One region of the Halalkalibacter oceani genome, then DNA from elsewhere that is predicted to be linked to it. Evidence: predicted binding sites of a transcription regulator. Region 1 holds the regulator's gene; the other holds the start of a gene.
The links. The regulator NrdR, encoded in region 1, represses ribonucleotide reductase genes. The targets are predictions, from matches to a motif close to AACACNATATATNGTGTT.

Region 1 (15,249 bases):
CTGATGGGAGATAGCTCCGACAATATTCCCGGAGTGCCGGGGATTGGGGAAAAGACGGCGCTTAAGCTGTTAAAGGAGTTTGGTACGGTAGAAAAGGTGCTTTCCTCGATCGATCAAATTTCAGGCAAGAAGATGAAGGAACGGCTTGAAGAGCATAAAGAGCAGGCTTTGATGAGCAAAGAGCTGGCGACGATTTACACGGAGGTGCCTTACGAGAAGGAACTGGAAGAGCTACGATTCGGCGATTACGATTCGAAGCAGGTTGTCGCTCTGCTGAAGGAGCTTGATTTTTCATCGCTGCTGGCGAAATTTGCCTACGACGACACGCAGGAAGAGGAAAAAGAGCTTGCTGCGCTCGACTATGAGACCGTTAGTCAAATTGAAGAAAGACATTTGACGAGTCCGGCGGCATTAATTGTAGAAGTATTGCAGGAAAATTATCATCAGGCTGAAATCGAAGGAATCGCCATCTCAAACAAAGAAGGTCATTTTTTCGTGCCGACAGAGGTAGCCTTACAGTCGGAGCTGTTCCGCAAATGGGCGAAGGATGCAACAGCGAAAAAGTGGGTCTTTGACGCAAAGCGGACGGTTGTCGTGCTCGGCTGGCGTGATTTGCTGCTTGAAGGAATTGATTTCGACGTGCAAATGGCTTCTTATTTGCTTGATCCGTCGCTCTCCTCCCATGAAATAACCGATGTGGCGAGGCGGAAGGGGATCGAGGATGTGCAGGAAGATGAACTCGTATACGGGAAGGGAGCGAAGCTGAAAGTGCCGGAGCAGGACAAGCTTGGTCTGCACCTTGCCCGCAAAGCGCACGCGCTTTATCAGCTCAAACCGCTACTGGAAGAAGAACTGCAGAAGAACGAGCAGGAGAAGCTTTACCGCGAGCTCGAAATGCCGCTTTCCGTTATCCTCGGTCATATGGAAACGACCGGTGTGAAGGTTGATACGGAGCAATTGAAGGCGATGGGCGAAGATCTGGAAGGCAGACTTCAGGAGCTTGAGCAGACGATTCATCAGCTTGCCGGTGTTGCTTTCAATATTAATTCGCCGAAGCAGCTCGGGGAAATTTTGTTTGAAAAGCTCGGGCTGCCGCCAATCAAGAAAACAAAGACCGGGTATTCGACTTCAGCTGATGTATTGGAAAAGCTGGCGCCCCAGCACGAGATTGTTGAGCATATTTTACATTACAGACAGCTTGGCAAATTAAGCTCGACGTATATTGAAGGACTGCTTAAAGTGACGCGGAAGGAAACAGGGAAAGTCCATACCCGCTTTAACCAGGCATTGACACAAACGGGTCGCTTAAGCTCAACCGATCCGAACTTGCAAAACATCCCGATCCGTTTAGAAGAAGGCCGGAAAATCCGCAAGGCCTTCGTGCCGTCTGAACAAGGCTGGAAGATCGTCGCTGCCGATTATTCGCAAATTGAACTGCGCGTCTTAGCGCATATTTCCAAGGATGATCGGTTGATCGAAGCGTTCCGGAAGGACATGGATATTCACACAAAAACAGCGATGGATGTCTTTCATGTCGAAAAAGAGGAAGTGACGGCCAATATGCGACGGAGCGCGAAAGCCGTGAATTTCGGCATCGTATATGGAATCAGTGATTACGGATTGTCGCAAAGCCTCGGTATTACGAGAAAAGAAGCGGCCTCCTTTATTGAGCGCTATTTTGCAAGCTACCCGAAGGTAAAAGAATATATGGACACTATCATCGAAGAAGGAAGGGAGAAAGGCTATGTGTCGACCCTTCTGCAGCGGCGCCGCTATTTGCCGGATTTGACAAGCCGTAATTTCAATAAACGCAGCTTTGCCGAACGGACGGCGATGAATACGCCGATTCAGGGAACGGCTGCCGATATTATTAAAAAGGCGATGATTGATATGGCCGCCGCGCTCGATGATAAGAAGCTGAAGACGCGCATGCTGCTGCAAGTGCATGATGAATTGATTTTTGAAGTGCCGGAAGCGGAGCTGGACGAGGTGATGAAGCTCGTTCCGGATGTGATGGAACAGGCGATGGAGCTTGCGGTTCCGTTGAAAGCCGATGTGTCATTCGGCGATACATGGTATGACGCGAAGTAAGGAGAGAGAAGGATGCCGGAACTACCAGAAGTTGAAACAGTCAGAAGAACATTGGAAACACTCGTTTTAAACAAAACGATTGACGCCGTCGAGGTGAGATGGGCGAATATTATTAAGCAGCCACGCGAGGTTGAGCAGTTTCAGGATGCCTTAGTGGGCCAGACGATTCGTGCGATGAAGCGAAGAGGGAAGTTTTTGCTGTTTATGCTGGATGAACTGACACTTGTCTCTCACTTGCGGATGGAAGGGCGCTACGGGCTTTATCAGGCGACCGATGAGGTGCTGCCACATACTCATGTCCTGTTCACCTTTACCGACGGGACTGAGCTTCGTTATCAGGATGTGCGGAAGTTTGGGACGATGCACATTTTTAAAAAGGGTGAGGAGGAGGGAGCACTGCCTCTTTCGCAGCTCGGAATTGAGCCGTTGTCGGATCGGTTTACATCGGCGCTTTTATATGAAGCAACCCGACATAAAAACAGGTCAATAAAAGTGTTCTTGCTTGATCAAAAAACAGTGGTCGGACTTGGAAATATTTACGTCGATGAAGCGTTGTTTCGCGCTGGCCTTCATCCTGAAAGAACGGCGGCTTCCTTAACGGAAGAAGAGATTGTCCGGCTTCATCAGGCGATTATTGCGACATTGCAGGATGCCGTTGACCAGGGAGGAAGCTCGATCAAGTCCTATGTCAACGGCCAAGGAGAGATGGGAATGTTCCAACAGCAGCTGCAAGTATATGGAAGAAAAGATGAAGCTTGCATCCGCTGCGGGACTGTCATTAGCAAAACGGTTGTTGGCGGACGAGGAACGCATTTCTGCGCAAACTGTCAAAAAAAGTAACGTACATCGAATAGGCCCCTGCCATATACTATCATAGCGTTGAAAAGGAAGGGGCTTATCACGATGATTGAAATAGTTTCCTTATTGACTCTTGCCCTTGCCGTTAGTCTTGACAGCTTTGGTGTCGGATTAACCTACGGGTTGCGTAAAATGAAGCTTCCTTGGCGATCCTTGCTGTTTATTGCGGCGTGTTCGGCTGTTTCGATTTTGGTTGCGATGTTTTTTGGTACGATCATGGAAGCCTACCTCTCGCCGGAGGTGGCAGGGTCTATTGGAGGAATCATTTTAATAACGATAGGAGCCTGGGCCCTTTATCAAGTCTATAGGCCAGCGAAAAACACTGAAAAAACAAAAGAAGATGAAGTCATTCTCAACTTTGAAATTAAAGTGCTCGGTGTCGTGATACGTATTTTACGGAAACCGATGATTGCCGATTTTGACAATTCGGGGACGATTAATGGACCTGAGGCGTTACTGCTCGGAATTGCGCTATCCCTCGATGCTTTTGGAGCAGGACTTGGCGCTGCGCTGATCGGCTTTTCTCCTGTCTGGATGGCGATCAGCGTCGCCGGTATGAGCGCGTTGTTTATTACGCTTGGGATGAGAAGCGGCTACCGCTTTTCTGATTCACGATGGTTGAAGAAATTTTCATTTTTGCCTGGTCTATTGTTGATTACATTAGGGGTGTGCAGCTTGTAAGGAGGATGCGTCTTGTTTATTGGCTTAACAGGTGGAATTGCCAGCGGGAAATCAACGGTCAGTGCGATGCTGCGTTCTTATTCGATTCCGGTCATTGATGCCGATCAGGCGGCGCGCGAGGTTGTCGAGCCGGGAACTGAAACGCTGGCGCAGATTGTCGATCATTTCGGCCCGGATGTGTTGAATAAGGATGGAACACTTGCGCGAAAAAAGCTCGGGGCGATTATTTTTCAGGATGAGGCTGAGCGGAAGGTGCTGAACGGGATCATTCACCCGGCTGTCAGGAAGCGGATGGCCGAATGGAAGGACGATTATCTCGCTCAAGGGGAGACGACAATCGTGTATGACATTCCGCTTCTGTTTGAAAGTGAGCTATTTTACTTAGTTGATAAAGTGCTGCTTGTTTATGTTGATCAACAGACGCAGCTTTCCCGGCTGATGGCACGTGACCAGGCGGGGGAAAGCGACGCGCGTAAACGAATCGCGTCGCAAATGCCCTTGGAGGAAAAGCGTAAGCAGGCGGACGCGGTTGTTGACAATTCAGGGTCGAAAGAGGAGACTGAGGCACAGCTGAAAGAAATTTTGCGGCGATGGGGAGTCAGCGTGTCCTGACAGCTCATTTCAGGTTAGTGGAGCCGGTTAAAAGGCGATTTGCCCTTTTTACCGGCTCTTTTTTCGTTATGGAACGACTGGAAGTCATTCGATTTCTTTTGTTTTGGGTCATTTGTAACCTGACATTCATCCAAAAATGCAACAAATTTCACTTTTGGGCAGAAAATAATCGTACTTAATCATATAATGTGATATACTATTTTTGAAAATAGAGGATATAAAGTATAGCTTATTTCTGAGAGGAGTCGTTCTAATGAAGGCAAAAGCAGCCATTAATGGATTTGGGCGGATTGGTCGAATGGTATTTCGAAAGGCAATGCAGGAGAGAGAAGTTGAGATCGTAGCGATTAATGCGAGCTACCCTGCAGAAACGCTGGCTCATCTCATTAAGTATGACAGCATACATGGAACCTTTCCTTTAAAGGTGGAGGCGAAAGAGCATTCGCTTATTATAGATGGAAAAGAAATTCAACTGCTTCAATCAAGAGATCCGCGTGAGCTGCCGTGGAAGGAGCTTGGCGTCGATATTGTCATTGAAGCAACGGGGAAATTCAAAACACGGGAAACTGCAGGCTATCATCTCCAGGCCGGCGCAAAAAAGGTAATCATCACCGCCCCGGCGAAGGAAGAGGACCAGACAATCGTGATTGGCGTTAACGATCAGTCTTATGATAGCGACAAGCACCACATTATTTCAAATGCGTCCTGTACAACGAATTGCCTGGCTCCTGTCGCCAAGGTGCTTGACGAAGCGTTTTCGATTGAAAGCGGACTGATGACAACGGTTCACTCCTATACAAATGATCAGAAAAATATTGACAATCCGCACAAAGATTTACGACGTGCCCGTGCCTGCGGACAGTCGATTATTCCGACTTCGACCGGGGCAGCCAAGGCGATTTCAAAAGTGCTGCCGCAGCTCGAAGGGAAGCTGAACGGAATGGCGCTTCGTGTTCCGACACCGAATGTTTCACTTGTCGATCTTGTCGTGACCGTGCGGCAGGACGTAACCGTCGAGGAAGTCAATTCAGCGTTGCAGCAGGCGGCCGCCGGTTCTTTGAAGGGAATTCTTGGCTTTACCGATGAACCGCTTGTATCGATTGATTTTAACGGGGAAGAACAGTCGTCGGTCATTGATGGCTTGTCGACAATGGTCATGAATAAGCGGCAAGTGAAAGTACTTGCCTGGTATGACAATGAATGGGGCTATTCCTGCCGCGTTGTTGATCTGCTTCATCTTGTCGCCCAAAAGCTGTCAGTAAAGGAAGAGGTTCATTCTGCTTCCTAAAGCAGTTGCGATCAATGCATAGTGCCGGGCGCTTCGAGACATGCTAGTAGGGGCTGGGTAGGAAGCTCGGTTGAGATAAAAAACATGGCGCTGCCTTAGCCCGGGGAAAAAGGGAAAATCCACCTTTTGCCCCGGGCTCCTTCCTTTTTGCTGTTGTGATGGGACGAGTATCCTTGCTTGGCAAAAGTCTTCAAAAAAATTTAATTCTAACTGTTGCAATCAATTTACAAACGAAGTATACTGATTTTCGTGAACTTCAATTACAGTTAATTAGGGATGATTCTTTTGCAGAAAGGGTTAGGACCTCTTTGGACTAACTTTCCCCCGTGTAAACAGACGTTCCTACATGTTTGAGAAGGCATGACATTTCTTTGTAAAGGGGGATTCAACTTATGGACACAATGGGTCGTCACGTCATTGCTGAGCTTTGGGGTTGTAACGTGGAGAAGTTGAATAATATGAGCTATATTGAACAGGTTTTTGTGGATGCTGCATTAAAGTCAGGAGCGGAAGTCCGGGAGGTTGCTTTCCATAAGTTTGCGCCGCATGGTGTGAGCGGGGTCGTGATTATCTCTGAATCTCACTTGACGATTCACAGCTTTCCAGAACATGGCTATGCGAGTATTGATGTTTATACGTGTGGAGATCGCATCGATCCTAACGTGGCATCTAATTATATTGCGGAGGCCCTTGGAGCTACCACAACAGAAGTGATTGAGGTACCTAGAGGAATGGGCCCGGTCAAAATTGAAAAATCAAAAGTACAAGCACTATAAGAAGAGGGGTGTCCTAAAAGCGGTAGCTTTTGGGGCACCCCTTTAAGCAATTCCGTCCTCTTTTTACGCTTTGGCAAGCTGGGTATGGTATGATAAGGACATCAAGCCAACAAGGACAGGAGAGGAAATAATGGCGCTGAAGGATACATTCGGGCAGCTCTTTAGCAAACGGACGGAAACAGCTGAACGTCACCCGCTGAATGAACTGAAGACCCGCTACTATAAAACGACGAAGGACAAGGCGCTCGAAGCAGCCGAGAAGGTTATCCAAGAGCAGCAATGGACGGTGAAAAGAGTCGAGGCGGAGCGCGGTGAAATTGTCGCGACAAGCGCAAACGGGAAAACCCTTTTTATCGTGACGGTCATTACGGTCAAACCATTTCGGACAGCAGTCGATGTGTCCTGCTCGATCGATACCGTGCTCCCGTCGGATTTTGGACAAAGTCGGAAAGCGATAATGGCTTTTTACAAAGCATTAGATCAAAATTTGCCTTACATAGGGTCAGGTTTAGGGGACGAATTATCATAACGATGCTTGTCAGCGATTCCTTTTTTCTATATGATGAAAGATAATAATGTTAAAGTACGACTGGGGAAAGTGGAGATGATTTAATGCGTTGTCCTGCCTGCCACCATAATGGAACTCGGGTTCTTGATTCAAGACCAAGTCATGAAGGGCGCTCCATTCGCCGCCGCCGGGAATGTGAAGCCTGCAATCACCGCTTTACGACGTTTGAGATGGTCGAAGAGGTTCCTCTTATCGTTGTCAAAAAAGATGGAACGCGGCAAGAATTCAGCCGGGATAAAATCATTCGCGGTTTGATCCGGGCATGTGAAAAAAGACCGGTCTCGCTCGAAACACTTGAACAGATCGTCGGCAGTGTTGAACGGGAGCTGCGCGGCAGAGGAAAAAACGAAGTACACAGTCATGATGTCGGAGAGCTGGTCATGGAGCGTCTTGCGGATGTCGACGATGTCGCTTATGTACGTTTCGCATCGGTGTACCGTCAATTTAAAGATATTAATGTGTTTATTAAAGAGCTGACCGATTTGATGAATAAGAACGAGTAACAATGGAGCTTAAAGCGAACTAGCGCTGCAAGCTCTTTTTACGCTGCTTTGACTTGCTCATATCAATCAGGAAGCATGACAGACATCATGAAAAGGAGGGGACCTTTGGTGACATGGCATTGGAAGGAGTTATTACCCGTTGATCGATTTACGGTTCGGACGCGCTATTACCTGGCCGAACAGGATCGTTTGACGCTTACTTTATTGTATCAGCCTTTAATCGGAGCATGTGCCCACAGCCTCTACATGACGCTTCTTTCCCAGCTTGAACGTGATCAATACTGGAGCGGGGAGCTTATTCATCGTCAGCTGATGCTTTTGCTCGGCGAGTCGCTTGAGGTGATTTATGAGGAGCGGAAGAAGCTGGAGGCGATTGGTTTATTGAAAACCTTTAAGCGCAAAGACGAGGAAGGGTCAACGTATTTATATGAATTGCAGCCTCCGATGACACCAAAGCAGTTTTTTGAAAATGATGTTCTTAGCGTTTATTTGTTTAATCGGCTCGGCAAAACGTATTACCGTCAGCTGCGTGAGCGCTTCATGCTTGATGAAGTGGCCAGTGATGACTATACAGAGCTGACATACGCCTTTGATGAGGTGTACGCGTCGCTCCATCATTCTGAAATGGTCTCGAACCTGAAATCGGAAACGGGGAAGGTGCTGCATATTGATGAGCGAAAAGCGCTCATAAGCAGGCAGGATGAACAGGATGTCACCTTTGTTTCGAATCAATTCGACTTTGAGCTGTTTGAAAAAAGCTTATCGAAGTCGATTGTCCCGGACTCGGCGTTGACGGAAGAGATCAAGTCGGCGATTATCAGGCTCGCCTTTGTCTATAAAATCGAGCCGCTGGAGATGAGCAGTATCGTCCAACAGACCTTTATCCATGAGGAGGAGGTCAACAGCGAGCAGCTGCGCAAAAAAGTGCAGGAGTGGTACAAAATTGAACAAGGGACAGAGCCGCCCGCTCTCGGCTTGCGGACTCATCCAGTTAAGGATCGGATCATGGCTGACCGTGAGCCTGCGACAGAGGAAGAGCGGATCATCCATTTTTATGAAACGACGCCACCACTTACCTTGCTTGAAATCCGCTCTGACGGCGCCAAAGTCGCAGCGGCGGATGTTAAAATAATAGAATCGCTTATGCTTGATCATAAGCTGCTGCCAGGCGTGATCAATGTGCTGCTCGATTTTATTCTTTGGAGTCAGGATATGAAGCTCAGCAAGGCGTTGGTCGATAAAATCGCGAGCCATTGGGCAAGAAAAAAAGTACGAACGGTGAAGGAAGCGATGGAGCTTGCCCTCTTCGAGCAGAATAAGTCAAATCAAAGCAGCAGGCGGTCCGGATCTTATCCGAAAGCATCAGCAAAAGGCAAAGCAAACCCGCGGCGGGACAAGCTGCCGAAATGGCTGCTCGCCGAAAAGCAGAAAGAGCAGGACGCTAAAGCGGAGGTCCCTTCTTCCGCCAAGCGAAATGAACTTCCCGCATCAGGGGATAAAAGCTTTGAGGAGATGCTGGAGGAGCTGAAGAAAAGTAAGGCGGGGAAGGGAGAGAGCTAAGTGAAATCAATTCAATCATCGCTAACGGACTGGATGCAAAACAGCAGCCTGAGAGAGCGGCTTGACCGTGCCATGCAGGAATTGCTGACGGACCCCTTCGTCCAGTCTGCTTTACAGCGCAATCCGGACATTAACCAGGAAAGCATCGAGCAAGGTCTTGTTAAATTATATGAATTTCGCAAGGAAAGCTATCATTGCGAGACGTGTCCGGGGCTTGCGAACTGTCCGAACATGATGAAAGGCTACCGACCGGAACTGATCAGCCAAAAAGGGGCGCTCGACCTGCATTACCATCCGTGCCACTTGAAGCGTGAAGAGGATGAAAAGAAGCAGCAGCAGCAGTTAATGCGCTCTCTCTATGTGCCGAAGGAGATTCTTGCAGCGAGCTTTGATACGCTTGACCGCGATCAGGACAGGGCAGAGGCCTGCCGCAAAGCGCTTGCGTTTGCGCTTCATGCCAATCCCGGCGAGAATGGCGAGGGACTTTATCTTTATGGGAAATTCGGCGTCGGCAAAACACATATTATGGGCGCAGTCATGAATGCGCTAAAGAGCAGGCGGATCGGCTCAATGATTGTGTATACGCCTGATTTTTTCCGGGAAATGAAGCAGGCGATCGGCGACGGCAGCTTTCAGCAGAAGCTGGATATGGTCAAAAGCGTTCAAGTGTTAATTCTTGATGACATTGGCGCCGAGACGATTTCCGGCTGGATTCGCGATGATGTGCTCGGCGCGATTTTGCAGCACCGCATGCTTGAAAAGCTGCCGACCTTATTTACGTCCAATTATGATTATGAGGAGCTGGAGGAGCATCTCGCTTACTCGGATCGCGGCGGGACCGAGGAACTGAAGGCGAAGCGGATTATGGAGCGGATCAAGCATTTCACGGCGTTTGTGACGGTAGAAGGGAAAAACCGCCGCTCACGTTAGATAAATCAGCTTTTCTATGATACGATAACAGTATCCTATTTTGAAAGATTCGGGGGTTACGATATATATGAGCATTGATGCGATTTTAGAGCGCGCGGTCAATGGTGAGCGTTTGTCGATGGAAGATGCGGTTGCTCTTTATGAGAGCGACGAAGTTGAAAAGATGGGCGAAGCGGCGAATACGATCATGAAGAAGTGGCATCCGGAACCGATTACGACATTTGTCATTGGTCGAAATGTCAATTATACGAACTTTTGTGACACGTATTGCCGTTTTTGCGCGTTTTACCGGGCGCCTGGCAGCAAGGAAGGCTATGTGTTAAAAGATGAAGAGATTTTCAAAAAAATAGAAGAAACCGTCGCTGTCGGCGGAACGGAAATTTTAATGCAGGGAGGAACGAATCCGGATCTCCCTCTCAGCTATTATACCGATTTGCTGCGCGAAATTAAAAAGCGCTTCCCAATTTGGATGCATTCCTTTTCTCCGGCTGAAGTATGGAAGATCGCCGAAGTGTCAGGTCTTGGCGTCGAGGACGTTTTAAGGGAGCTTCATGAAGCAGGACTGGACAGCATGCCCGGTGGCGGAGCGGAAATTTTGACGGAGGAAACGAGGCTCCGGGTCAGCCGGTTGAAAATCACGTGGGAGCAATGGATTGAAGCGATGGAAGCTTCGAAGCGCGTCGGGATGTTTGGCTCGGCGACGATGGTCATCGGCTTTGGCGAATCCTATGAGGAGCGCGCTTTGCATCTCCAGCGTGTCCGTGACGCTCAAGATCGTTCAAATTGCTTTACCGCCTTTATTTCCTGGCTGTTCCAGCCGGAAAATACAGGAATGTGGAAAACGAAAAAGCTCAGCTCGCGTGATTATTTAAAAAATGTCGCGATCTCGCGGCTGTTTCTCGATAATATCGCCAATTTTCAATCATCCTGGGTAACGATGGGCCCGGAGATCGGCAAGCTTTCCTTGCAATACGGCTGCAATGATTTCGGCAGCACGATGATGGAGGAGAATGTCGTCTCGGCAGCGGGTACTACACATAAGGTCAACACGAACCAAATTCTCAAGCTTATCCGTGAAGCAGGGAAAATACCGGCTCAGCGCAATACGAAATATGAGATTCTTCACCTGTTTGAAGGCGAGGAGCAGGCGGAGAAAGACTTTATTATGCAAAACTAAAAAACGCAAAAAAGCTGTTTCCAGAGGGAGAGCCTCCGGGACAGCTTTTTTTAGGAGGAAGAACGTATAAACATTTTCGGGATGATTCGGGGCGGGGCGTCGGCTTCGCGCGCCGCTGCTAAGAAAAAACGCTCTTTTCGCATATTCCCCATCATGTTTTTTGGAAAACGGTCATAGGATGGAGTAGAGCCTGTCTGAATACGGTTATGGAAAAATGAAGCAGAAGAAGTTCGTTAGACGGTAAGGGGGAATAAGCGTTGATCGCAATCCATTTTGAACAGACCGATGATTGCAAGCAGCTGTTAGATCAGCTAAGAACGTATATCCGAAATTACGCTGCCTATGGATTGGAAGGAACGGTGAAAAGGGAAGGAGAAACAACGATTTTACTGAACTATGAAAATCAGTTTGTTAATTTCTATGATTCCTTTCATCCATTGCTCGTTTCCGTGCTGACCGATTATGTGATCAGTACGAAGGAAGAAGAGTGGCTGCTCGATATCGTCGAAACGATGTTCTATTTTACAGCCAAGGAGGAGCAACAGGAAATTATCACCATTGCTCGAGCCATTTTAGAAGGAGATCGCGATGATCTGCCGATGATGAAGACGTTTTTCAATCGCCGCGCCTATATTTATGAAGCATTTGCCAATCATGTCGAAGAAGAAACGAGCTTCTTTTATGAGCCATTTCTGACCTTTCGTCTGCGGGAGTATGGGGAGATGCTGATTGATTGTGTGGAAATGGCGATTGATGAATATATGCTTGAGCAGGAATATCAAAATATGATTGCTGACCTCCGGCACTATGTGAAATCACATCAGCCGAAATTTTCATGTTTGCATATTGTCCATGATCAAGGCTTCACACTCTATGATGAGCATTTTCGTCGTTTGACACGGGAGGAGCTGCTGTTTCACTTGAATGTGGAGCTTATGTTTGAAGAAGCGCTTGAGGTCGAGGAAATGGTTGTCAGCCCGCTCGTCAGTCTGCTGCCGGGGAGAGTTTATCTTTTCACCGATGAGCCGGATGACGGTGTCATCCTGACGCTGCAGGCGATTTTTGAAGAAAGATTGCGCCTTTATCCACTGCGGGCTTACGAGCCAGAATCAACCAACTTTTGAAATCCTCTTGATTTTCCAGCTTGCGCTCCCTATAATACTACATATCAACAGTCAAATGAGTAAGGGTCACGACGAGGACATGAGCTGCGGAAATTCTGTTTTCAGAGAGAGAAGCAATAAGCTGGGAGCTTCTTAACATGAATCGCACGCTTACCACCTCTGAACTGCGCGAGGGGAACACCTAATGTGGAAACTGGCGCCGGCATGCAGCCGTTATCCTGCATCAATGAGGAGACTAAAGTAATTTTTCAGTCTTGAATGAGGGTGGAACCACGAATGACACGCGTCCCTTCTATGTCTATAGAGGGATGGGTGTTTTTTATGTTGTTTTTAATTAGATCAGAAAGAAGGAGTGGATAGTCATGGCAATGAAATTAACGTTTCCCGATGGCGCGGTAAAGGAATTTCCTCAGGGGACAACGACAGAAGAGGTAGCGGCTTCGATTAGTCCGGGGCTGAAAAAGAAAGCGCTGGCCGGGAAGCACAACGGTACACTGGTTGATGTAAGAACGCCGCTTCAAACAGATGGAAAGATTGAAATTGTCACGCAGGATAGCGAGGATGCGCTCGACATTTTGCGCCACAGCACGGCTCATATTATGGCCCAGGCGATTAAACGGCTGTACAAAAATGTTCATTTAGGAATAGGCCCGGTCATTGAAGGCGGCTTTTACTATGATATCGATGCTGAGGAATCCATTACAGCAGAAGACTTGCCGAAGATCGAAAAGGAAATGAAAAAGATTATTTCTGAAAATCTTGAGGTCAAGCGCGTTGAAGTATCAAGGGACGAAGCGATTCGGATTTACGAAGAGCTCGGTGATCCGTACAAGCTTGAATTAATCAGCGCGATTCCGGAAGGGGAAAAGCTGACGATTTATGAGCAGGGAGAGTTTTTCGACTTATGCCGCGGTGTTCATATCCCGAGCACGAATAAAGTGAAGGAATTCAAGCTGCTCAGTTTAGCGGGCGCGTATTGGCGCGGCGACAGCAAAAATAAAATGCTTCAGCGTATTTACGGGACGGCTTTCTTTAAGAAGGAGGACTTGCAGGAGCATCTTCGTCTGCTCGAGGAAGCGAAGGAGCGGGATCACCGCAAGCTTGGGAAAGAGCTTGGTATTTTCGCCCTTTCCCAAAAGGTCGGTCAGGGACTGCCGCTTTGGCTGCCGAAAGGAGCGACGGTGCGCCGCATTATCGAGCGCTATATCGTCGATAAAGAAGAGCGTCTGGGCTACCAGCATGTGTATACGCCGATTCTCGGCAGCGCCGAGCTGTACAAGACGTCGGGCCACTGGGATCACTATCAGGACGATATGTTTCCGGTCATGGAGCGCGATAACGAGGAATTTGTTCTCCGCCCGATGAACTGTCCGCACCATATGATGGTGTACAAGCAGGAAATGCGCAGCTACCGTCAGCTTCCGTTGCGGATAGCCGAGCTTGGAATGATGCACCGCTACGAAATGTCGGGGGCGGTCTCCGGACTGCAGCGTGTCAGAGGGATGACGTTAAATGATGCGCACATCTTCTGCCGTCCTGACCAGATCAAGGAGGAATTCCTGCGCGTCGTTCACCTCATCCGCGAAGTGTACGAGGATTTTGACATCAAGGAATATAAGTTCCGTCTTTCCTATCGCGATCCAGAGGATAAGGAAAAATATTTCGACGATGATGCGATGTGGGAAAAAGCGCAGGGAATGCTGAAGGAAGCAATGGATGAGCTGGGCGATGTCGACTATTATGAAGCGGAAGGAGAAGCGGCTTTCTATGGTCCGAAGCTCGATGTACAAGTCCGCACCGCTCTCGGCAAGGATGAAACGCTCTCTACAGTCCAGCTTGACTTCCTGCTGCCGGAGCGCTTTGATTTAACCTATGTCGGCGAGGATGGCGCGCAGCATCGTCCAGTCGTCGTCCACCGTGGCGTCGTCTCGACAATGGAACGGTTTGTTGCCTTTTTACTTGAAGAATACAAGGGGGCCTTCCCGACATGGCTCGCGCCGGTGCAGGTTCAGGTCATTCCGGTCTCACCGCATGTCCATTTGGACTATGCAAAACAGGTGCAGGAGCAGTTGCAGCAGCTCGGGGCCCGTGTTCATATTGACGAGCGCGATGAAAAAATCGGCTACAAAATCCGCGAAGCGCAAATGCAGAAGATTCCTTATATGCTCGTTATCGGTGATAAGGAAATGGAAGCAGGCGCCGTCAACGTCCGCAAGTACGGGGAGCAGGACTCGCAATCCGTCCCGCTCGAGCAGTTCATTGAGCAGCTGAGTGCGGAAGTAAAGAAGTAAGCAGACAATCAGGGAAAATTCGTCATTGCAATCTCAGCCTATTAACGGTAAAATAAATAGGTCGGTCGCTAAACGAGTTGACACCTATCAACGGGTATGCTATAGTTGTCAAGTAAACAATTACACATTGGACACAAAGCAGAAGCGCCCGCTTCTCACCTGATTGACGCGAATGCAGTTGGCAGGTACAATAACATTCATTTTTCAAATGAACAAAGTGTGGGCGTATTGTGCCTGCACTTTTTTTATATTGAATGAGGAGCATGTACCATTCCGTTCTTCTGAATGGAAGCAATATGCGTGAAGTGCTTTGATCCGTTTAAAATCCTTTGGAGGTGGCTCATTATTAGTAAAGACATGTTGGTCAATGAAGGGATTCGTGCGCGTGAAGTACGTCTTATTGGAGCAAACGGTGATCAGATTGGGGTCAAGTCGAAGCAGGAAGCGCTTGAAATGGCGCAGAATGTCAACCTTGATTTAGTTTGTGTCGCTCCAACTGCGAAACCGCCTGTGTGTCGTATCATGGACTACGGAAAATTCCGTTATGAACAACAAAAGAAAGACAAGGAAACACGCAAGAAGCAAAAGATCATTAACGTCAAGGAAGTTCGTCTTAGCCCGACGATTGAAGATAATGACTTTAACACAAAGCTTCGTAATGCGCGTAAATTCCTGGAAAAGGGAGATAAGGTAAAGGCTGCGATCCGCTTCCGCGGACGGGCGATTACCCACTCCGAAATCGGACGCCGGGTATTAGAGCGTCTGGCGAAAGAATGTGAAGATGTTGCCA
Region 2 (15,249 bases), on a different contig from region 1:
ACTGTCTGATCCTACTCGTTTTTCGATTTATCAATTTATCTCTAAGCAACGTGGAGATGTAACGGTACAGGAAATCGCTGATCAGTTCAGTATTCATCCAAATGTCGCGCGGCTTCACCTTACGAAACTTGAAGATGTACAAATGATTGATTCGACAACGAAGAAGACTGGGAAAGGGGGACGCCCCAGTCGTTTTTACCGGCTTTCCGGCGAAGTGATTCAGCTCCAATTTCCGTTTCGCGATTATCAGCGTCTGGCGAATATCGCGTTGCAGTCTTTGGCTGATTTTGGCGAAGCCGGGCTTGAAGCGCTTGAAAAAATCGGCTTCAAATATGGCAGAGAAAGCGCAGAGGCTTATGTTCAGCAATTTCAAGTCGATCATCAGAAGCTGAGCCGGGCGGAAAAAGTAAAGATTATTGAACAAATTGCCGTCAATCAGGGACTCGATCCTGAAGTTCGATATGATGAAAAACGGAATGAGATTCATCTTAGCATTTACAATTGTACATTTAAAGAATTGATGTCCGAGCACTCTTTATCTTTATGCTCGATGCATCATCAGCTGTTTAATGGTATTTTTTCATTCTTTTTTGGGGAGCATACGGTTAAGGAAAACAGCAAGATGACAGATCCGGAAGCCCAGGCGTGCCTGTACTCTGTCATTGCGCTTGCCGATGAATCGTGACACAGTTTTGCCACGGTTCTGGCATTTACAAGTGAAGGAACAGTCGTATATAATAAAAGCTGTACTAATCATTTGCTATCCTAAGCCGTTACTTCCACTGGAAGACAGTAGCTTTTGCAAGAAGGAGGGGAACTCAAATGGATCGTATGTTTCGCGTTTTAGCGTTTTGGACAGGGATCTTTGCTGTCTTGTTCTTTGCCGGGGATATGTTTAATATGTCATTGCTTTTCTTTGCTCAAACAGGAGCGTTATTGGCACTGAGTTATTTAAACTTGTCTGAGCGTGTCTATGTCTATATTTTCGGCGCCTATTTGACGATTTTCTTTGTAGGCTTCACTTACTACTCAACATTCTTGTTAGTACCAAGCTTCGGCGGACATTAAAATAAGGTACATAAGCACATAAAAGAGACTGACATCTGTCAGTCTCTTTTATGTGGCGCGACTTGCAAAAGGCTTTTTTTCCCTTTTGAGAAGGCCCTTCTTATTAGTTGGTTATTACTATTGACATAGTGATAAACTCTTTATAAAATAAAAGACATTGATAGCTCTTTAACATTGATTGGGAGTCCCCCTCCCCCTCATTGTTCATGCATCAATAAGATTTACTCCCCTTGAGGTCTCCAGCTAGTGGAGACCTTTTTTTGCGAGAAGGAAGAGCTTGAGACAAAACGAAATCATGTCCCTTGCCACAAGCTTGCTTCCCTGTTGTTCTTTAGAAGCCGGAGAGAAAAGGGTTGCTGTCCATTTCCTGTCCGATTGTTGTCGTCGAACCATGCCCGCACGCAACAACGGTATTTTCCGGAAGCTCCAGCAGCTTGTCATGAATGCTTTGCAGCAGCTGGGAGTGATTTCCGCCCGGTAAGTCGGTGCGGCCGATGCTGCCAGCAAACAAGGCATCTCCGGAATAGACAATTTCCGCTTCCTCCTGATAGTAGGAGACACTGCCAGGGGAGTGGCCCGGTGTTTCAAGAATTGAGAATTGAAATGGTCCAATTGTTAACTGTTCTTCTTTATCGATCAGTTTTTCGGCGGCCTTTGCTACAATCGGTTCATTTCCCGTAAAGCGGGCAGAGCCGTTTTTGGCCGGGTCCAGAAGCCAGTCCTTTTCAGCGATGTGAAGATAAACAGGACAAGCGAATGTTTCCCTGACGGCGTCGACGGCGCCAATATGATCAAAATGGGCATGGGTTAGTAAAATCGCCAATGGAGTTAATTCCTGATTTTGTAGCCACTTTACAAGCTCATCTCCTTGTGAGCCGGGGTCGATGACAACAGCTTCCTTTTTTTCATTTTCAATAATATAGGCATTCGTTTGCAGGGGACCGAGTGGAATTTGTGTCCATTTCATTAAAAAACCTCCAAGCAAAATAAGATAGCCTAATGATACAACACGAAATCGTTCTCGACAAACGTTAAAAAAGAGAGTAAAATGAAACCAAAATGCCCAACCTATAGAGTGAGAAGAAATGTACCAGCATTGTCAAAATGATAAGCTGCCATGATCCTCAATTTTGTTTATAATAAGACTGTTAAGCTGGGTGCAGAAATTACATAAGGAGGCGAAGTCAAGATGTTCTTATCCATTACACTATTACTTGTCGCGATCTTGAGTGCGATTGGAATCGCGCGTGAGCTTCGTAGAAAGAACTTTTTTGCTGTTGGGTTTGCAGCGATTTCGTTCGTTGTCTTTGGAGCCTTTTCAATTGCTACAATTGTATCCATTCTAACGACTGGTGGAGGCGCACCAACAGGACATTAATTTGAAAGAGGGTGTTCCCGAATATGGGACACCCTCTTTTATTTGTTGGAATGCGCCTCGAACACCTGCTGCTGCAAATAAAACATTCCCCCATTGATGATCGAAACATGAATTTGCGGTTCATATTGCTCGATTAATGCCTGTTTTTCCACCTCGTAGCTTTCCGGTTTTTCCGTCTGGCCTTCATAAAAGCTTTCAAGCAGCGCCAAGTCATTTTCCATCCGTGCGATTGCTTCCTTGGCCCATGAGTCATCTTCATTTTCGGCGTAAGTCCGCACCATTTTCTGCATTCGAATCAAGCCGCTTTGGACTTTAATCAGCGGAGTTAAAGTAAAGCAAAAATCCGGTATTTTCGGTGTCAAGTTTTTCTGTGAGACACGATCAAAAAAGTTCTGGACAATTTGCCCGTGAATCAGATTCAGACCGAGGGAAAGCAGGACGTCTTTCTTGCGGTCACACTGAAAGGATACTTTGGCATTGAGGCAGAGCCATGGATGGAGGGGAATCGATGACTGCCCTGTAGCCTGAACCTGTTCGTAAAGCCGGATAAAGCCGCCGAGCTCACGCGTTGAATGAAATAGCTGGCGAAGCCGCGGCGAACCGAAATGGATTTGCTCTCCCTTGATTCCTTCGGGCGCCGCATGCTGATCGGTAATAAACGTCACTTGCATCGGCTGCGGGACTCCGCCTGTTTTTTCAAGGTAATGCCAGTAAAAAGGCCGGTTCATTAGAAGCTTGTCCAGTTCAATCGAAAGCTGGACGGTCAGATGGCCGGGACCGTTCTCAAGGATCGGACTGTCATTTGCCGAAAAGTACCTCTGCAAAAAATTATGAACCTGAGCCTGTTGCATCGATGTTCTCCTCCTTATCGCGCGCTTCACTTGCCGCTTCGTTCATGATTGCTGCCAAATGATCAAATTTGATCCGCATCTCTCCCTCCGATTCGGATTCGAGCAAAATTTCCTGTACATGCTCTTCGATGCCTGAAAACTCAAGATTGGTCAAAATGTCATCAAGCTCGCCGACGACCGCTTCGAATAAGTGGATTTTCTCATATAATAACGTCAAAATATGCTGCTCGACCGTATCTTCGACAGCGAAATTGTAAATATGAACATCGTTTTTCTGACCGAGGCGGTGAATCCGTCCGATCCGCTGCTCAATCCGCATCGGATTCCAGGGCAGGTCATAATTGATAATATGGCTGCAAAATTGCAGGTTAATCCCTTCACCGCCTGCTTCCGTGGCGATCAGCACCTGGGCGTGATTGCTGAAGAGCTCGCGCATCCAATCCTTTTTCCCACGTTTAAACCCACCGCGAAACGGAACGGAGGAAATACCATTCTGCTTCAGGAACCATTGTAAATAAAGCTGAGTGGCGCGGTATTCCGTGAAAATGATTACTTTGTCGTTAATGTTTTGAATCAGCTCAAGTGCTTTTTCAGCTTTGGCATGTCCGGTTACATGCTGAATATTGGCGAGCAGTGCTTCGGCCCGGGGCGCGGTTCGTCCTTCTTTATGAGCACGTTCGACGATGTTTTTCAACGTCATAAACGCCGCTTCCCTGCTGCTGCACAGCTCCCGTTTCAAGGTGAGCAGCGCAAAGTGGTTCGAGTCATCCCCGAGCTGTTCAATCTCTTCATAAAAGGCGCGCTCGCTTTCGCTGAACGTGATCGGCACGGTTTCAACGATGCGCTTCGTCCAGGTAATTCCTGTTTCAGCCCGCCGGTTGCGCACCATCACTTTATTGATCAGCTCCTTTAATTTTTCCTGGTTTTTCGGGGAGCGCTTGGAGGAACGGTATTCCTTTTCGAATGACTGAATATCACCTAAATGACCAGGCTTCAATAAAGAGACGAGATTAAAGATTTCCTCGAGCTTATTTTGCACGGGCGTTGCGGTTAACAGCAGGCAAAACTTCTTTTTTAACAGGCGGATGAATTCATAGTTTTTTGTTTTTGGATTTTTGAGCTTATGCGCTTCGTCAATAATGACGAGATCATAGGGCTGCGCCAGCACGAGATCGCGGTGAGGCTGACGCTTGGCTGTATCAATTGAGGCGACGACAACGTCACACTGCTCCCATACATATGTTTTTTTTTGCGGAATCGCCGGAATGTGGAACTTTGTGTTTAATTCAATCGCCCATTGCGAGACGAGGGAAGCAGGGACAAGAATAAGCACCTTTTTGACGAGGCCGCGAATCATGTATTCTTTTAAAATCAAGCCGGCTTCAATCGTTTTCCCGAGACCGACCTCATCGGCGAGGATCGCTTTGCCGTTCATCTGCTCGATAACAGTGTTGGCGACCTCGATTTGATGGGGAAAAGGACTAAGCTTCGGTAAGTATTTAGGCGCAAGAAGGCCATGAAAATCAGGAATGGCCTGATGGATTTCCGCCTCGTAAGCTAAGGTGAAAAGCTCCCAATTCGACCACGGGCCATCCTGATGTAATCGTTCAAGAAATTCATTATTCCAAGTTTGATCAAAATGGATATTGACCATTGCTGATCCTCCTTCCTTTTGAATAAAATCCGAATGTAACAGCATCATGCTAAATAAATATATGAATTTTAGAAATATGTTATTGCATAAGGGAACGGATCTTGATAGGATATTACTATAAATTCCGAACAAAGTTGTTTATCTTGATTCCTGCTTCTTAGTATGTACCAATTGCAGGAAATCATTCTATCATTGGCGGATGAGAATAAGGGGAGAGACTGCGGATGGATGGCAGCGCCGAAGGAGCAAGCGCCAGCATAGCTGGATGTGTGAATCTCTCAGGCAAAAAGACTCTTATTTGACGCAGCTCTGGAGAGTGCTCAATTGAGCCACCTACGAAGACACTTTATTTGCGGATAAAGGAAACTTTCTGGTTACAGGACAGAGTTATACACGTTTATTTTCGTGTATAACTCTGTCCTTTTTTTGTACCTGTCGTATAAGAAAAGCCGCTGCGCGGTTTTCGACATTTAAGGAGGGTGAAACATGACAAAGGGAAAACGAACACCGTTATTTACGCAATATGAAAAAAGCGGGGCAAAGACGATTGATTTTGGCGGCTGGGAGCTTCCGGTGCATTTTTCGAGTATAAAAGAGGAGCACGAAGCCGTTAGAAACCGCGCTGGTTTATTCGACGTCTCGCATATGGGCGAGGTCGAAGTGAAAGGCGAGCAGGCGTTGTCCTATTTGCAACATCTCGTCACAAATGATGTCGCAAAGCTGAAGGACGGCCAGGCGCAGTATACGGCGATGTGCTATGAGGACGGTGGGACCGTCGATGATTTGCTGATCTACCGCAAAGCAGAGGATGATTTTTTGCTTGTCATTAATGCGGCGAACATCGAGAAGGATGTTGAATGGATGCGGCGTCATAAGCGTGAAGGTGTGACGATTACCAATGTTTCGGAGGAAATGGCCCAGCTCGCGCTCCAGGGACCGCTTGCGGAGCGGATTTTACAGCGTCTTGCAAAGGATGATCTTTCGGCGATTCGCTTTTTCCACTTTGCCGACGGGCTTGATGTCGCCGGTGTAAAGGCACTCGTTTCGCGCACAGGTTACACGGGCGAGGACGGCTTTGAGCTGTATTGCGCTGCCGGCGATGCGGCTGCTCTTTGGGAGAACATTCTCGAAGCCGGAAAGGATGACGGCTTAGTACCATGTGGCCTTGGGGCACGCGATACGCTGCGCTTTGAAGCGCGCCTGCCATTGTACGGCCAGGAGCTGAGTGAGCAGATCAGCCCGCTTGAAGCCGGAATCGGCTTTGCGGTAAAGCTGAAGAAAGAAGCTGATTTTATCGGCAAGGCGGCGCTGACTAAGCAGAAGGAAGAAGGACTGCGGCGAAAGCTTGTCGGTCTTGAAATGCTTGAAAAAGGCATTCCTCGTACTGGATACGAAGTGTTTGCCGCTGACAAGCAGATCGGCTTTGTCACAACAGGAACGCAGTCACCGAGCCTGCAAAAAAACATTGGTCTGGCGCTGCTTGATCATGCTTACACCGAGCTTGGTACGGAAGTGACCGTTCAAATTAGAAAAAAACGTCTGAAAGCGCAAGTGATCTCAACGCCGTTTTATAAGAAAAAGGACTAACCGGCGCCGGAAATGAATTCAGCCGATATGTTGATTACAAAGTATGAGGAGGAACAAGGATGAACCACCGTTATTTGCCGATGACAGCCGCTGATGAGCAAGCGATGCTTGAAACGATTGGCGTTCAGTCGATTGAAGAACTATTTTCAGATATTCCCGCTTCGATTCGTTTTAAAGGAAAGCTGAACGTGAAGGAAGCATTAAAGGAACCGGAGCTTTTGCACTATTTTGACAAGCTGGCACAAAAAAATGTCTCATTGAAGCAGTATCCATCATTTTTAGGGGCCGGCGTCTATCAGCATTACATCCCGTCGATTGTCGATCACGTCATCTCCCGGTCAGAGTTTTACACGGCATATACCCCGTATCAGCCGGAGATTTCGCAGGGAGAGCTGCAAGCGATCTTTGAATTTCAAACGATGATTTGTGAGCTGACAGGGATGGACCTTGCCAATTCGTCGATGTACGATGGTCCGACGGCGCTGGCGGAAGCGGCGATGCTCAGCGCCGGTCATACGAAAAAGAAAACGATTCTCGTCTCAAAAACGGTTCATCCAGAAGCGAGGGCGGTGCTGCAAACGAACGCGACCGGCCAGCGCTTGAATGTTATCGAAATAGAGGCGAAGAACGGCGTGACCGACCTTGAGCAGCTAAAGGAAGCGTACGGGGATGACACGGCATGTGTCGTCGTTCAGCATCCGAATTTCTTCGGCGTGCTCGAGCCGCTTGCCGAGCTTGAAGCGATCACTCACCAGCAGAAAGCTCTTCTTGTCGTCTCAAGCAACCCGCTTTCGTTAGGAATCCTCGCTCCGCCGGGGCAATTCGGCGCTGATATTGTCGTCGGCGATGCCCAGCCGTTCGGAATTGCGCCGCAGTTTGGCGGTCCGCACTGCGGCTTCTTCGCCACGACGAAGCAGCTGATGCGGAAGGTGCCGGGGCGGCTCGTCGGTCAGACGCAGGATGAGCATGGCCAGCGCGGCTTTGTGCTGACGCTGCAGGCGCGCGAGCAGCATATCCGGCGGGAAAAGGCGACGTCGAATATTTGCTCCAATCAGGCATTAAATGCCCTTGCGGCGTCTGTCGCGATGGCGGCGCTCGGGAAAAAAGGTGTTCGTGAAATGGCTTATCAAAATGTGCAAAAGGCAGCCTACGCGCGAGCGCAGCTTAAAAAGCATGGCGTGAAGCTTGCTTTTGCCCAGCCGAGCTTCAATGAATTTGTCATCGAAGTGAACACTCCTGTGAAAGAAGTGAATGAAAAGCTGTTTGAAAAAGGAATCATCGGCGGCTATGATCTTGCTCAGAATTATCCGGAATTAGCCGGTCATATGCTGGTTGCTGTTACAGAAGTGCGGACAAAAGCGGAAATTGAAGCATTTGCACAAGAAATGGGGGCATTATAATGAAGCGAAAGGATCAGCCATTACTTTTTGAAAGAAGCAAGCCTGGACGAATCGGTCACAGTCTGCCTGATCTTGATGTACCGGAACAGCCGCTTGCGGACTTGCTGCCAAGGGACTATCTTCGCACGGAAGAACCGGAGCTGCCGGAAGTGTCTGAGCTGGAAATCATGCGGCATTACACCGCCTTATCGAAGCGAAATCACGGTGTTGACTCGGGCTTTTATCCGCTTGGGTCATGTACGATGAAATATAATCCGAAGGTCAATGAGGATGTCGCCCGGATCGAGGGACTGGCTCACGTTCATCCGTATCAGCCGGCACATCAAGTTCAGGGCTCACTTGAGCTGTTGTTTGAACTGCAAACCGCACTTGAGGAAATTACCGGCATGGATCAGGTCACGCTTCAGCCGGCTGCCGGTGCTCATGGAGAGTGGACCGGGCTGATGATGATTCGTGCTTTTCACGAGGCGAACGGTGATTTTGAACGGACGAAGGTCATTGTACCTGACTCGGCTCACGGGACGAATCCGGCTTCGGCGACGGTCGCCGGCTTTGAATCTGTCACTGTCCGGACGGACGAGAACGGTCTCGTCGACCTGGAGCATTTGCGGGAAGTGACAGGCGCCGATACGGCAGCTTTAATGCTGACCAATCCGAATACGCTTGGGCTGTTTGAAACCTATATTGAAGAAATGGCGGCGATCATTCATGGCGCCGGTGGAAAGCTTTATTATGACGGGGCGAATTCTAACGCGATTCTCGGGATTACCCGTCCGGGAGACATGGGCTTTGACGTCGTTCATTTAAACCTTCATAAAACGTTCACAGGTCCGCACGGCGGCGGCGGTCCGGGCTCTGGTCCAGTCGGCGTCAAAAAGGATTTGATCCCGTTTTTGCCGAAGCCGCTGATCGTAAAACGCGGTGATGCGTTCGCGCTTGATTATGACCGGCCGCAATCGATTGGCCGGGTGAAGCCGTACTATGGCAATTACGGCATTAACGTCCGCGCCTACACCTACATCCGGACGATGGGGCCGGAGGGTCTGCGGAAGGTGTCTGAATATGCCGTCTTAAATGCCAACTATATGATGCGACGGTTAGAACCGTATTATGACCTTCCTTATCCGCAGCATTGCAAGCATGAATTTGTCCTGTCAGGAAAGCGCCAGAAAAAGCTGGGCGTCAGAACGTTGGATATTGCGAAGCGGCTGCTTGACTTTGGCTATCATCCACCAACGATTTATTTCCCGCTTAATGTGGAAGAGTGCATTATGATTGAGCCAACGGAAACGGAAGCGAAGGAAACGCTTGACGAATTTATTGAGGCCATGATCCAAATCGCCAAAGAAACAGAAGAAAGTCCTGAGATTGTCCAGGAGGCTCCGCATGAAACGGTCATCTCCCGCCTCGATGAAACGACAGCGGCGCGAAAGCCGATCCTACGCTATGAAGCGGCGGCCAGGTAAAGCGGGGAGTAACACGTAACGGAAATGAACAAGAAAAGGAGATGGCTCAAAAGGCTGAAAAAAGACCTTCTGAGACATCTCCTTTATTTTTTCTTGATTTTGCCTGTCCATTTTTTGAAGCCGCCTTTTAGCTGATAAAGGTCTTCAACGCCGCGTTTCTTTTTCAGAATTTGGGCGGCCTGCTGGCTTCTTGCCCCTGATTGGCAATACAAATAAACAGGCTGGTCGGTGCGGACCTCGTTCATTCGCTGCTTGAGCTGGGACATCGGGATATTTCTTGCTCCAAGTATATGACCGCCCTCATATTCCCGTGGTTCGCGGACATCAATTAATTGGGCTTTGCGGTACCCTTTAATGAATTCCTCTTGCGTCAGGGTTTTTAAATATTTGGGTTTGACAAAACGCCGGAAAAGCAGGGCGGCTAAAAACCCTAAAAGAATCAACCATAAAATTTCCAATTTCTCTCTACACCCCTTTACTTGTTTTCCATGTTGCTAGAAAAAAGCGGCTAACCATCAGCTTTCTCTCGGTCGGTTTTTCCTTTGTTCATTATAATGGGGATAAGCTATTTCTGCAATCAATAGTATAGAGGCAAGCTGCTTGGCGATGACGGCTGTCTTTGTTAAAATGATGAAGTTGACATTCAGATGGAAAGAAGCGATGCATAATGAAGGAAGTATGGCGTTTTATTGACTCGGGCGCATGTTCACCGGCGTACAATATGGCTTTGGACGAAGCATTGCTGACATGGCATAGCGAAGGGCGGATTCCGCCGACGATCCGCTTTTACGGCTGGGATCCGGCGACGTTATCGATCGGCTATTTTCAGAAGGTGGAAAAGGAAATCCATTTAGATAAAGTTCGCGAGTACGGACTCGGCTTTGTCCGCAGACCGACAGGAGGCCGCGCTGTACTCCACGATCAGGAGCTTACATACAGTGTGATCGTCTCAGAGGAGCACCCGGATATGCCGGCGACGGTCACAGAAGCGTACCGAGTTATTTCACAAGGGATATTGGAAGGCTTTACCGATGTCGGGCTTGAGGCCTATTTTTCCATTCCGCGGACGGAAGAGGAACTGAGCTCGTTGAAAAACCCGCGCTCGGCGGTTTGCTTTGATGCGCCGTCATGGTATGAGCTCGTTGTGGAAGGACGGAAAGTGGCAGGCAGCGCGCAAACGAGGCAGAAAGGTGTCATTTTGCAGCACGGCTCGATCATTTTAGATATTGATGAGGATAAACTGTTTGATCTTTTCAAATATCCGAGCGAGCGGGTCCGGGAAAGAATGCAGCGGAACTTCCGCAATAAAGCGGTGGCGATTAATGCGCTGCGCAGTGAGCCGTTGACGATGGAAGAAGCGAAGCAGGCTTTTCGAAAAGGCTTTGAGAAAGGATTAAATATTACGCTTGAACCTTATACGTTATCGAAGGAAGAGGATGAGGAAGTCAGACAAATTGCGCGCAACCGCTATGAAACAGATGAATGGAATTTCAGAAAGTGAAGGAGGCTGGGACAAAAGGTTGTTTTTTTACCTTTTGCCCAGTCTCTAAGCAATGAGCGGAACCGCCACGATCTTTTAAAGCCCGTTGTGAGTGGGTTTCTCACAACGGGCTTGTGGCGTGTGAAGCCATTGCCAGTAGGCCCAAAGCTAGTTTTGTCTCAAGCTCCTTCTTCTAAGGCTTTTGGCGCATTTCTTACTATTTTTGCGGCAGGAGCTGGCGGAATTTCTCCTGCAGGTCTTTTGTTACGGGTCCTGGTACATAGGACGTGCTCAGCTGGCCTTTGATTTGGCTGATCGCGGCGATTTCCATTGTTGTACTTGTTAAAAATGCCTCGTCGGCATGCTCAAGCACGTCAACCGGAAACGGTTCCTCAACAACTTCATAACCATTTTGTTTGGCAAGATCGATCACGACCTGGCGCGTGATGCCGTTTAAGATCAGGTTGGTCGCCGGGTGGGTATAGAGAACCTTGTCCTTCACGAGAAAGAGATTAGAGGAAGAGCCTTCGGTGATAAAACCGTCACGCTGCATGATCGCTTCCTGGCATTGCTGATCAGCGGCCTCCTTTTTGGCGATAATATTCCCAAGGAGGTTGATCGTTTTTATATCACAGCGAAGCCAGCGAATATCGTCCGTAAGCCAGACATGGACCGCTGCGCTTGGAGCAGCCGCTTTTTTTGGCAACGGCTGGGTAAAGGCGGTAAGAACCGGCTTGCAATTTTTGGTATAAAGATGATTTCGTGGTTCTATGCCCCGGGTCACCTGTAAGTAAACAAGGCCATTAACGAGCTCGTTGGCCGCGATTAGTTTATCGAGCAGGTCAATCAGTTCCTGTCCGGAATAGGGCAGTGTCATATCAATTTTCGCGCTGCTTTCTTCCAGACGGTTAAGATGTGCTTCCTTGGCAAAGGGCACGCCTTCATACACGCGGATCACTTCATAAATCCCGTCACCGAAGTAATAGCCGCGGTCATCAATATGAAGATGTGCCGTTTCTTTCCGTACTAAATCAGCATTTTGCAGAATGTAAGTCATGTTTATTCCCCCATCTAAATCTGGATAACAACATATGAACATTAGAAAAAAATTTTGTCAATGCTTTTGCTGAAATTGGGCAATGAAGCGAACGACAGCCAGTTCGAAACCATCTTCATTCTGGCAAGAGACAAAATGGTTCAATTTAGCTCGAAAATATCGGTTTTTTTTTCGGAAACTCATTTTTGCTGCTCTTTTTATCCCTTTTCTCAGTTGACATTTTTCGCTTGGATTAAAATGATTACTATATATAGTGTGATTCATAAAAAAGGGAGTACAATATATTGAATAAGGGTAGAGATATGTGGTAAGCTTACCCATGATATAAAAAACAACAAGAAAAGACGCAATGAAATACTTAACAGGTAATGAATAGCGAATGAAAGAGGAGGAGAGGCGAAATGGCGATGACGATGTCGAACGCAATGCGTGTTAATGTTGCACGTTTAAATGAAGATATCGCCCAATTTGCGCAGGTGCATCCGATCACAGAGGATATGCATATTACAAAAAAAGGTGTGTCGAGATTGGTGATGCTCGATCGGTATACCTTTAAAGATACCGAGAAAAAGACACTCAAGGAAGGGGACTTCGTCGTATTGACGGTGAAGGCAGATCCTAAATTTCCGGCGAGAGGCTATGGCTTTGTGATTGAATTGGATCGCGCGCAAAATCAGGCAAAGGTTTTGGTCGATGAAGATTTCCGCGGCTCGCTTGAGGGCGAGGAAGCAGAAAGTGGAATCGTCGTTCGTTCTCTCGATACGATTGAGAAGCCGCTTGAGCTGTATTACGAACAAATTGCCAAGCGGAATGCAACAGGTTTGGCGTCGGTTGAAACGACTCCGGAAAAGCGCCAGGAAGCATTTGAGCAATTTTATGAGCAGCTTGTGGCGATGAACTTTATTCCGGCGGGAAGAGTGCTCTACGGGGCGGGGGCGGAAACGGATGTAACGTATTTTAACTGCTACGTGATGCCTTTCGTTCAAGATTCGCGTGAAGGGATTTCGGAACACCGCAAGCAGGTAATGGAAATTATGAGCCGCGGCGGCGGTGTCGGCACGAATGGCTCGACGCTTCGTCCACGCAATACGCTGGCAAGAGGAGTAAACGGGAAATCGTCAGGATCGGTTTCCTGGCTTGATGATATCGCCAAGCTGACGCATCTTGTCGAACAGGGTGGATCAAGACGCGGGGCGCAAATGATCATGCTCGCTGACTGGCATCCGGATGTGCTGGAGTTCATTATTTCCAAGATGCAAAATCCGCGGATTTTACGCTTTCTCCTTGAGCAGACAGCCGATGATCAAATCAAAAAGCTCGTAAAGGACAAGCTTGCTTTTACTCCGCTGACGCCGGTTGAAGAATCGATGTATCAGGGGATTGTCAATTATAAAACGATTGAGGGCCAGGGCGGCTTTGATCCGAAAGTGATTAAGGATGCCGAAGAAAAGCTGCGCATTGGCGGACATTATTCGGTCAACAATCCGGAGTTTCTGACCGGGGCGAATATTTCCGTCTGCTTGACGAAGGAATTTATGGAAGCTGTTGAGAAGGACGAGGAATATCAGCTTCGCTTCCCGGATGTTGAAAATTACGATGAGGCGGAGATGCGCGCCTATAATGAACTGTGGCATACGATCGGCGATGTCCGTGAATGGGAAGCGCGCGGCTATGCCGTTCGTACGTACCGGACGATTCGCGCGAAAGAATTATGGAACTTGATTAATATTTGTGCGACATATAGCGCGGAGCCGGGAATTTTCTTTATCGACAATGCAAATGACAAAACGAATGCGAAAGCGTACGGACAAAGCGTTGTTGCGACGAACCCTTGCGGCGAGCAGCCGCTTGCGCCTTACTCTGTTTGTAATCTCGCTGCGATCAACCTTGCCGAAATGGCCGATAAGAAGGCGAAGCGGATTGATTTTGCGAAATTGAAGCGCACTGTTGAAGTCGGCGTGCGGATGCAGGACAATGTCATTGACGCGACACCTTACTTCCTTGAGGAGAACACGAAGCAGGCGAAAGGAGAGCGTCGCGTCGGACTTGGCGTGATGGGGCTGCATGACCTGCTGATCTATTGTGAGACGGTCTATGGCTCAGAGGAAGGAAACAAGCTTGTCGATCAAGTATTTGAAACAATTGCAACAACCGCTTACCGGACAAGCATTGAGCTGGCGAAAGAAAAAGGCAGCTTCCCGTTCCTGGTAGGCAAGACGGAAGAAGAAACACAACAGCTGCGCCATGCTTTTATCAATACAGGCTACATGAAGGAAATGCCTGAGGATATTCGTCAGGGCGTGTTGGAGCACGGCATCCGCAATTCCCACCTCCTAACGGTTGCCCCGACAGGAAGTACGGGGACGATGGTTGGCGTCTCTACCGGTCTGGAGCCATATTTCTCCTTCTCCTATTTCCGCAGCGGCCGTCTCGGGAAATTCATCGAGGTGAAAGCGGAAATTGTCGAAGAGTATTTGAAGGCGAATCCGGATGCTGATCCGAATCATTTGCCAGAATGGTTCATCTCGACGATGGAACTGTCTCCGGAAGCTCACGCCGATGTTCAATGCATTATTCAGCGCTGGGTAGACAGCTCTTTATCGAAGACAGTCAACGCGCCAAGAGGCTATACGGTGGAACAGGTTCAGGCTGTTTATGAGCGTCTGTACCGCGGTGGCGCCAAAGGCGGAACGGTTTATGTTGATGGCAGCCGTGACGCGCAAGTGCTTTCCTTAAAAGCGGAGGATAACCGTTTTGATGAAGAGGAAGAAACTCCGGCTCCTGCGAAGGAGCAAAAGGTTGTTCTTGTTAATACGGTCGCTGATCTAAGATCAACGAATGTGACGATCGGTTCAGAGGTCGGCAATACATGCCCGGTCTGCCGTGAAGGTACGGTTGAAGACTTAGGCGGCTGCAATACGTGTACAAGCTGCGGCGCTCAGCTGAAGTGTGGACTATAAACGTAACATCAGGCCCGGGAAAAGGCTGGTTTTCACCTTTTCCCGGGCTTTTGTTTTGCAAGGTTTACAACATAGCCAGGGGCCAAGCTTCGTACATTGCTTCTAAGCAGGGCTAGCCGGCAAGGCAAGCGACAATCGTTAACGCAAAGATGGAATCGTTTTACATGAATTTCCACGGCGACATTGTCCTGCTCCTATAGTTTGTAGTAAAATAAAAATGCTTATGTATGAAGAAAACGCACGAGTACGATGAATGGCTGCAAAATGGAGGAGACTTATGCCAACACCTAGTATGGAAGATTATTTAGAACGCATTTATATTTTAATAGAGGAGAAGGGCTATGCCCG

Region 2: a site for NrdR is predicted at 12,182-12,199, ahead of ABMB67_RS15180 (vitamin B12-dependent ribonucleotide reductase). Genes of this name have one in related genera too.

Annotation. Positions count from the first base shown of each region.
Region 1 is NZ_JBEPKD010000007.1:141,202-156,450, forward strand. Features, by position in the region: gene polA (DNA polymerase I) at 1-2,091, shown strand, start outside; gene mutM (DNA-formamidopyrimidine glycosylase) at 2,104-2,931, shown strand; gene ytaF (sporulation membrane protein YtaF) at 2,995-3,630, shown strand; gene coaE (dephospho-CoA kinase) at 3,643-4,242, shown strand; gene ABMB67_RS10365 (glyceraldehyde-3-phosphate dehydrogenase) at 4,496-5,530, shown strand; gene speD (adenosylmethionine decarboxylase) at 5,923-6,306, shown strand; gene ABMB67_RS10375 (DUF1499 domain-containing protein) at 6,437-6,835, shown strand; gene nrdR (transcriptional regulator NrdR) at 6,919-7,377, shown strand; gene ABMB67_RS10385 (replication initiation and membrane attachment family protein) at 7,486-8,937, shown strand; gene dnaI (primosomal protein DnaI) at 8,938-9,867, shown strand; gene mqnC (cyclic dehypoxanthinyl futalosine synthase) at 9,935-11,044, shown strand; gene ytxC (putative sporulation protein YtxC) at 11,302-12,168, shown strand; gene thrS (threonine--tRNA ligase) at 12,531-14,459, shown strand; ribosomal protein L20 leader region at 14,590-14,711, shown strand; gene infC (translation initiation factor IF-3) at 14,817-15,249, shown strand, end outside.
Region 2 is NZ_JBEPKD010000015.1:1,609-16,857, reverse strand. Features, by position in the region: gene ABMB67_RS15240 (helix-turn-helix transcriptional regulator) at 1-685, shown strand, start outside; gene ABMB67_RS15235 (DUF2626 domain-containing protein) at 823-1,068, shown strand; gene ABMB67_RS15230 (MBL fold metallo-hydrolase) at 1,400-2,035, opposite strand; gene ABMB67_RS15225 (DUF2759 domain-containing protein) at 2,258-2,446, shown strand; gene ABMB67_RS15220 (YqhG family protein) at 2,485-3,297, opposite strand; gene ABMB67_RS15215 (DEAD/DEAH box helicase) at 3,275-4,951, opposite strand; glycine riboswitch at 5,151-5,255, shown strand; gene gcvT (glycine cleavage system aminomethyltransferase GcvT) at 5,438-6,538, shown strand; gene gcvPA (aminomethyl-transferring glycine dehydrogenase subunit GcvPA) at 6,598-7,938, shown strand; gene gcvPB (aminomethyl-transferring glycine dehydrogenase subunit GcvPB) at 7,938-9,404, shown strand; gene ABMB67_RS15195 (rhodanese-like domain-containing protein) at 9,488-9,862, opposite strand; gene ABMB67_RS15190 (lipoate--protein ligase family protein) at 10,069-10,905, shown strand; gene dat (D-amino-acid transaminase) at 11,102-11,941, opposite strand; gene ABMB67_RS15180 (vitamin B12-dependent ribonucleotide reductase) at 12,343-14,901, shown strand; gene mntR (transcriptional regulator MntR) at 15,179-15,249, shown strand, end outside.